Regions from separate parts of the Lysinibacillus sp. ACHW1.5 genome, predicted to be linked through region 1. Evidence: predicted binding sites of a transcription regulator. Region 1 holds the regulator's gene; each other region holds the start of a gene.
The links. Region 1 encodes CtsR, which represses protease genes until heat stress. Its sites were predicted from a motif close to ATGGTCAATAAAGGTCAAACA; they were not measured.
Positions count from the first base shown of each region.

Region 2: clpP (ATP-dependent Clp endopeptidase proteolytic subunit ClpP) is a predicted target of CtsR. The motif match lies at 1,106-1,126, and genes of this name have one in related genera.
Region 3: L6W14_RS03360 (ATP-dependent Clp protease ATP-binding subunit) is a predicted target of CtsR. The motif match lies at 681-701, and genes of this name have one in related genera.

Region 1 is NZ_CP091777.1:4,420,537-4,422,810, reverse strand. It holds gene L6W14_RS22295 (class I SAM-dependent methyltransferase) at 1-413, opposite strand, end outside; gene L6W14_RS22290 (DUF4870 domain-containing protein) at 539-844, shown strand; gene L6W14_RS22285 (CtsR family transcriptional regulator) at 1,112-1,582, shown strand; gene L6W14_RS22280 (UvrB/UvrC motif-containing protein) at 1,596-2,138, shown strand; gene L6W14_RS22275 (protein-arginine kinase McsB) at 2,135-2,274, shown strand, end outside.
Region 2 is NZ_CP091777.1:3,723,879-3,726,152, reverse strand. It holds gene whiA (DNA-binding protein WhiA) at 1-4, shown strand, start outside; gene L6W14_RS18710 (HPr family phosphocarrier protein) at 117-374, shown strand; gene clpP (ATP-dependent Clp endopeptidase proteolytic subunit ClpP) at 429-1,019, opposite strand; tRNA gene L6W14_RS18700 (tRNA-Arg) at 1,329-1,403, shown strand; gene L6W14_RS18695 (basic amino acid ABC transporter substrate-binding protein) at 1,902-2,274, shown strand, end outside.
Region 3 is NZ_CP091777.1:733,687-735,960, forward strand. It holds gene L6W14_RS03355 (Crp/Fnr family transcriptional regulator) at 1-497, opposite strand, end outside; gene L6W14_RS03360 (ATP-dependent Clp protease ATP-binding subunit) at 767-2,274, shown strand, end outside.

The DNA.
Region 1 (2,274 bases):
GGTTTCAAATGTCTTGCTATTTCTGTTATTGTTTCGAGCTTTTCTTTATAATCATGAATAAAATGCAAGACGAGAACACAACTTGCCGCATCATACTGAGTAGAAGGCAGCGAAGCATCAAGTATTGTAGCCTGATGGAATGACATATCATTAGGAAGAGTGAGTAAACGCTCTTTAGCTATAGTAAGCATGGATTCTGATGGATCAATGCCAGTGAATGACCAGTGAGGTCTTCCTTCTGCAAGCTGTATAATTTCATTGCCACTTCCTGCTCCCACGACTAGCATGTTAGCATTTTCTGATAGCCTAGAATGATAAAAAGTTTGTATTAAACGTAGCATGGCATCATAACTAGGCAATGTACGGCGAATACCCTTTTCATATTCATTTGCTAATGTGTTGTTAAATTCCAACGCTCCTCACAGCCTTTCAAAAAAATTTTAAAAAATCTTTCTTAATGTGAAACTATTGCGGGTATAGTTCCGTAAATAGTAGTACATAAAACATAGAATAAAGTTCAAAGAAAGGGTTGATATAGATGGAGACTAAATGGTCTAAAGTAATCATACACGCAAGTGCATTTTTTGCGCCATGGTTAGTGCCCATTATTTTCTTTTTAATTAGTTCGGATGAGGAAGTAAAGGCAATTTCTATTCAAGCACTGCTATTCCAAATTGTCATGGGTGTTTTAATTGCTATCTCTGTTGGTTTAAGCTTTGTCCTTATTGGCTTACCATTTTTAATCATTTTCGGCATTATGGTATTTGTGGTACCGATCATCGGTATCGTAAAAGCATTGTCTGATGAACCTTGGCGTTATCCAATTGTTGGTCGCTGGGTATAATTTTCATAGACGCAAGTATATGCTAGTTGCATATGCTTGCGTTTTTTCTATGACGAATAAGGGTACATTAGGTGTATAAGGAAATTATTAAACCGTAAACAAATAATCGAAAAAGGGCTCTTTTCGGCTCTTAAAAAGCCTTTTTCAAGACTTTCCACTTTTCTATGGGCGAAATCATTGCAATTTTTTTCAAGCGTTTTGTATAATATACTCAAAGAAAGTCAAAGATAGTCAAAGTCAGTGAAGCAAGCGAGGTGTATTCCTAAAATGCGTAATATATCAGACATCATAGAGGGTTACTTAAAGCAAGTACTTGAATTAGGTGGAGAAGGGCATATTGAAATTAAACGTAGTGAAATCGCTGATAAATTTCAATGTGTACCATCACAAATAAATTATGTTATTAATACAAGATTTACTGCCGAGCGGGGTTACCTTGTTGAGAGCAAACGTGGTGGTGGTGGATACATTCGAATTTTACGTGTCCGCGCGAATTCACAGATTGATTTAATCGACGATGTTCTCAGGCAAATTGAAGGTGGGGCATCACAAACAATGGCAGAAGATTTGGTTTATCGACTCATTGATGAGCAGGTAATTTCCAAGCGAGAAGCGAAATTAATGTTAGCAGCAATTGATCGCTCCACGATCGACTTGCATCTCCCATTAAGAGATGTCATTCGATCAAAAATATTGCGAGCAATGCTGACAACAATAAAATACGAACAACAAAAATAGTGAGGTGATGGAAATGATATGCGAACATTGTAAACAACGTAATGCGACAGTTACAGTAACACAAGTTCAAAGTGGGCAAAAAGTAGAGCATCATTATTGTGACGTCTGCGCCTCACAATTCCATCCATTTCATGCAGAGTTTAAACAAGAGCCAGTATCTATTCAACAGTTATTGTCTAACTGGTTTGGCTCTCCTACATGGCAAAAGGTGGGGGAAAAACAACAGGTACAACCACAACAGCAAACATGCCCACAATGTGGATTTTCGTATAAGCAATTTTTAAAAGAAGGAAAATTCGGGTGCCCAAGCTGTTATGACACATTTGGAGATCATTTGCCAAAGCTTTTTAATCGTATTCAGGCAGGTCCACAACACATTGGAAAAATGCCTGGTGCTCGCAGTAATGTGTATGTTATTAAAAAGCAAATAGAAGATATCCGCAAGCGTATGAAATCCGCCGTAGATGAAGAACAGTTTGAAGAAGCGGCGAAGCTACGTGATGAAGTCAAAGAGCTAGAGAAGCATCTACAATTTGAAGGTGGTGATGTGACATGATGATTGAATCGTTTTTAGAGCGTGCGACACCAACTTGGATGCATATCAAAGATGATTACTCAGATATCGTCATTAGTACACGGATCCGCCTTGCACGAAATTTAGATGGCTATCGTTTTCCATTAGCGTTTTCAGA
Region 2 (2,274 bases), 700 kb from region 1:
TTAAGTTATCATACTTTTCAGGTATGAATGTCATGCTAATCGCTTATTGTTCTTTTGCCAGTAAGTAAGGTAAGATAAAACTAATAGACGAACGGTAGTGAAGGGGAGTTTTGAGAATGATTGAGAGAAGAGTCCAGGTTAAATTAAAATTAGGACTACAAGCTAGACAAGCAGCACTATTTGTGCAAGAAGCAAATCGTTTTAGTGCTGATATCTTTCTAGAAAAAGATGAGAAAAAAGTAAATGCCAAATCCATTATGGGTGTTATGAGCTTAGCAGTTGCTAAAGGTACCGAAGTGACTTTAAGCAGTGAAGGTAACGATGCTGAGCAAGCGGTTACAGCATTGGCAACAATTATTGAAAATGAAGATTAACATTCATTAAATATAAAAGGCATCACAGAGTAATTCTGTGATGCCTTCTATTTTTTATTTATTATCGCTACGGTGCATAATATGATCGATTAAACCGTATTCTTTTGCACGTTCAGCAGTCATGAAGTTATCACGATCTGTGTCTCTTGCAATGACTTCAAGTGGTTGACCAGTGCGTTCAGATAAAATGCCATTTAATTTTTCACGTAAGAATAGAATACGTTTAGCAGCAATTTCAATTTCTGTCGCTTGACCTTGTGCACCACCTAGTGGTTGGTGAATCATGACTTCAGCATTTGGTAAGGCAAAACGTTTACCAGGTTCTCCAGCTGCAAGTAGGAAAGCTCCCATTGATGCAGCCATACCAATACAAATTGTTTGTACCTGTGGTTTAATGATTTGCATTGTGTCATAGATAGCCATACCAGCCGTAATGGATCCGCCAGGTGAGTTAATATAAAGAGAGATATCTTTATCTGGATCTTCTGCTTGTAGGAAAAGAAGCTGTGCGACAATGGAGTTAGCAACATTGTCATCAATAGCACTTCCTAAAAGGATAATACGGTCTTTAAGTAGACGTGAATAAATGTCATATGCACGCTCACCACGACTAGTTTGTTCAATAACTGTAGGAATTAAATTCATGTTAAATCCTCCTTAAAAAGCTAAATTCGAATACCTTTGCTGAAAAATTTCCTTTGTATTTCAGCTGTATCCTTATCATACACATTATAGTCAGGGAAGGTCAAATATTAACCCTGCTAAAGTGAAATTAAAAAAAATAAATTGTTTTTGCATTCTATGGTTGAATTATATAGGATAGGCTTGTATAATGATTAAGGTTATAAGGTTTAAAGTACAGGACACTATTTTGCAGGTATGCTTCAAAAATGAGGGTTATCTACATCATGCTTTTCGTAAGCCTAGAGTGAGTACTTTTTTTTTGTGTCTTTTGCCCTCGTGGTGTAATGGATAACACGTAAGATTCCGGTTCTTGCACTGGGGGTTCGATTCCCTCCGAGGGCGCCATTTTACTGATTAATTGATATACTGTTATAGCTCATCTCCTAATAAGTAGTTTAGCAGCCTGCTTACTGGAGATCGAGAGGAAGAATAAAGGGAATACTGTCCTAGTTGGCATTATTCCCCTATTTATTCCTTTCAAACCTTCAAAAAAGCAACAACTCCAAATTATTTTTTAGTGAACATACTGTACGTGAGACTAGTAATAGTCGAAAAAAAAGAATCCTATCTGAGGGGATTCTTTTTTTTGCCTAAATTTATCGAAATTTGGCATGGTTCATATTGTATATATATTAGTTTTAGGTTAATTTTCTTGTTATTTATACATGTTTTCTCAAATTATATGAATTTCTTATAAATTTATATGAAAAAATATTTTATTTTATGCGAAAAGTTGTTGTCTAAATACTATAATGTTAATATAATTGACCTAATAGTCTAACATTTCCGAATTGCGAAAAATAATACGTAATTCGGAAAATTATCGAACTAGGGGGAAATACAATGAAAAAAACAGGTTGGATGTTATTGATGATAATTGCAGCATTAACATTAGCACTTGCAGGATGTGGTACAAAAGATAATGCATCTTCAGGTAGCTCTTCTTCAGAAGATGGTGGAGATGGCAAAAAAGTTTATAAAGTAGGTACTGAGGCCACTTTTGCACCATTTGAATCTGTTGACGATTCAGGGAAAATTGTGGGGATTGATGTCGATATTCTACAAGCTATTGCAGATGAGATGGACTTTGAGGTTGAGTGGAATAATATTGGATGGGAGCCAGTGTTCCAAACAATTAAAAACGGTGAAACAGATATCGGTGCTTCTGGAATCACAATTACGGAAGAGCGTAAAGAATCATTTGATTTTACAGAAC
Region 3 (2,274 bases), 870 kb from region 1:
TGAAAATCAATAAAAATCGAGTCATTTTCTACAGGTTTACCATACGTATTGGACAGCCGAATGAGCGTTGAAAATAGAGCACCTTTTTTACCGTTTAACACTAAATCGCGCAAACGACTCTGATGCTTTAAGTTTTCTGTTTGTAGCCACTTCATGTATTCCACCATAACTGTCGGCTGCTCTTCTAATAAATGCTCCAAAGATTTACGACTCAAAACATACAACGTAGAGGGTTCTAAAACTTTGGCAGTCATCGAATTATAGACGAGATTACAAAATAACGAACCTTCTCCTATTATGCTGTCAGGGCCACAAATACGAATGGTTAATTCCTTACCCGTCTCGGATTCTTGGCTAATCGAAATAACTCCTGATTGGATGTAATAAATTTCTTTTGCCCGTTCACCCTCTAGAAAAATTTTATTTCCTTTATTCACTTTGATAAAAACACCGTGGTTTTGAAAAAGATCTTTAATTTTTTCAAACATATTATCCATTAAAACCATATCTCCAACACATCGCTTTCTTTTTGTAATAAATGGCGATTATTACAAAAGGATAGTGGATTTCGATACTAAAACATAGAAACATACCATTATTATAACGTAAACTTCCATAATAAGTGAAAAAATTTTAGGGCGATTTCTTTGCTAAGCATTGTCGAGTGATGTAAAATAAAGTTAGTCAAAAAAGGTCAAACTTTTTTTCTAATGAATAAGAATGGGTATATAAATAATGAGAAATATGAAAAAAAGGAGTGCTAGCTATGCAATTTCAACAAACAGACAATAAAAAACCATTAGAACAATTTGGACGCAATTTAATTGAAGAAGTAAAAAACGGCAAGATGGATCCTGTTATCGGGCGTGATGAAGAAATTCGAAATGTAATTCGTATTCTAACACGTAAAACAAAAAATAATCCTGTATTAATCGGTGAACCAGGAGTTGGTAAAACGGCAATTGTGGAAGGTTTAGCACAGCGTATTGTTAAAGGTGATGTACCAGAAGGCTTGAAGGAATGTGTATTATATGAATTAGATATGAGTGCGTTAATCGCTGGTGCAAGTTATCGTGGACAATTTGAAGAACGCTTAAAAGGTGTGCTAAAAGAAGTAAAAGAATCAGAAGGACAAATCATTCTATTTATTGATGAAATTCATACGATCGTAGGCGCAGGAAAAACAGATGGCGCTATGGATGCAGGAAATATGCTAAAACCTATGCTAGCACGTGGTGAATTACACTGTATTGGTGCTACTACCTTAGACGAATATCGTATGTATATTGAAAAGGATCCTGCCTTAGAACGTCGATTCCAGCAAGTACTAGTGCGTGAGCCATCTATAGAGGATACGGTATCCATTTTACGTGGTTTAAAGGAACGCTTTGAATTACATCACGCAGTACGTATTCATGACAGAGCAATTGTTGCGGCAGCAGAGCTATCCAATCGCTATATTACAGAACGATTTTTACCTGATAAGGCCATTGATTTAATTGATGAGGCTTGTGCAATGATTCGTACAGAAATTGATTCAATGCCACAGGAATTAGACGCAGTCACACGTCGTATTATGCAGCTTGAAATTGAGGAACAGGCATTGCGTAAGGAAAAGGACGAGGCAAGTAAAAAACGTCTGGAGCAATTACGCGAAGAATTAACAAAGTTAAAAGAGTCATCTAAGGGCATGCGACAACAATGGGAAGCAGAAAAAGAAAAACTACACGATATTCAGAAAAAACGTGAAACATTGGATAAATATCGTCGTGATCTAGATGAGGCAGAAAGTAAATATGATTTAAATAAAGCTGCTGAATTACGTCATGGTAAAATTCCCACACTTGAAAAAGACATTCAGGTACTTGAAAAGGAATTAGAGAACGGTGCAGAATCGCGTATTTTACGTGAAGAGGTAACAGCAGATGAAATCGCAGCAATTGTTTCACGTTGGACAGGAATCCCTGTAACAAAATTAGTAGAGGGTGAGCGTGAAAAATTATTACGTTTAAAGGATACATTACATGAACGTGTGGTTGGACAAGATACAGCAGTTCAATTAGTGACTGAAGCGGTATGGCGTGCACGTGCAGGTATCAAAGATCCACATCGACCTATTGGTAGCTTTTTATTTTTAGGTCCAACTGGTGTAGGTAAAACAGAACTTGCCAAGGCACTTGCTGCACAGTTATTTGATTCAGAAGATCACTTTATACGTATTGATATGAGTGAATACATGGAGAAACATAGTGTGTCTCGACTTGTTGGGGCTCC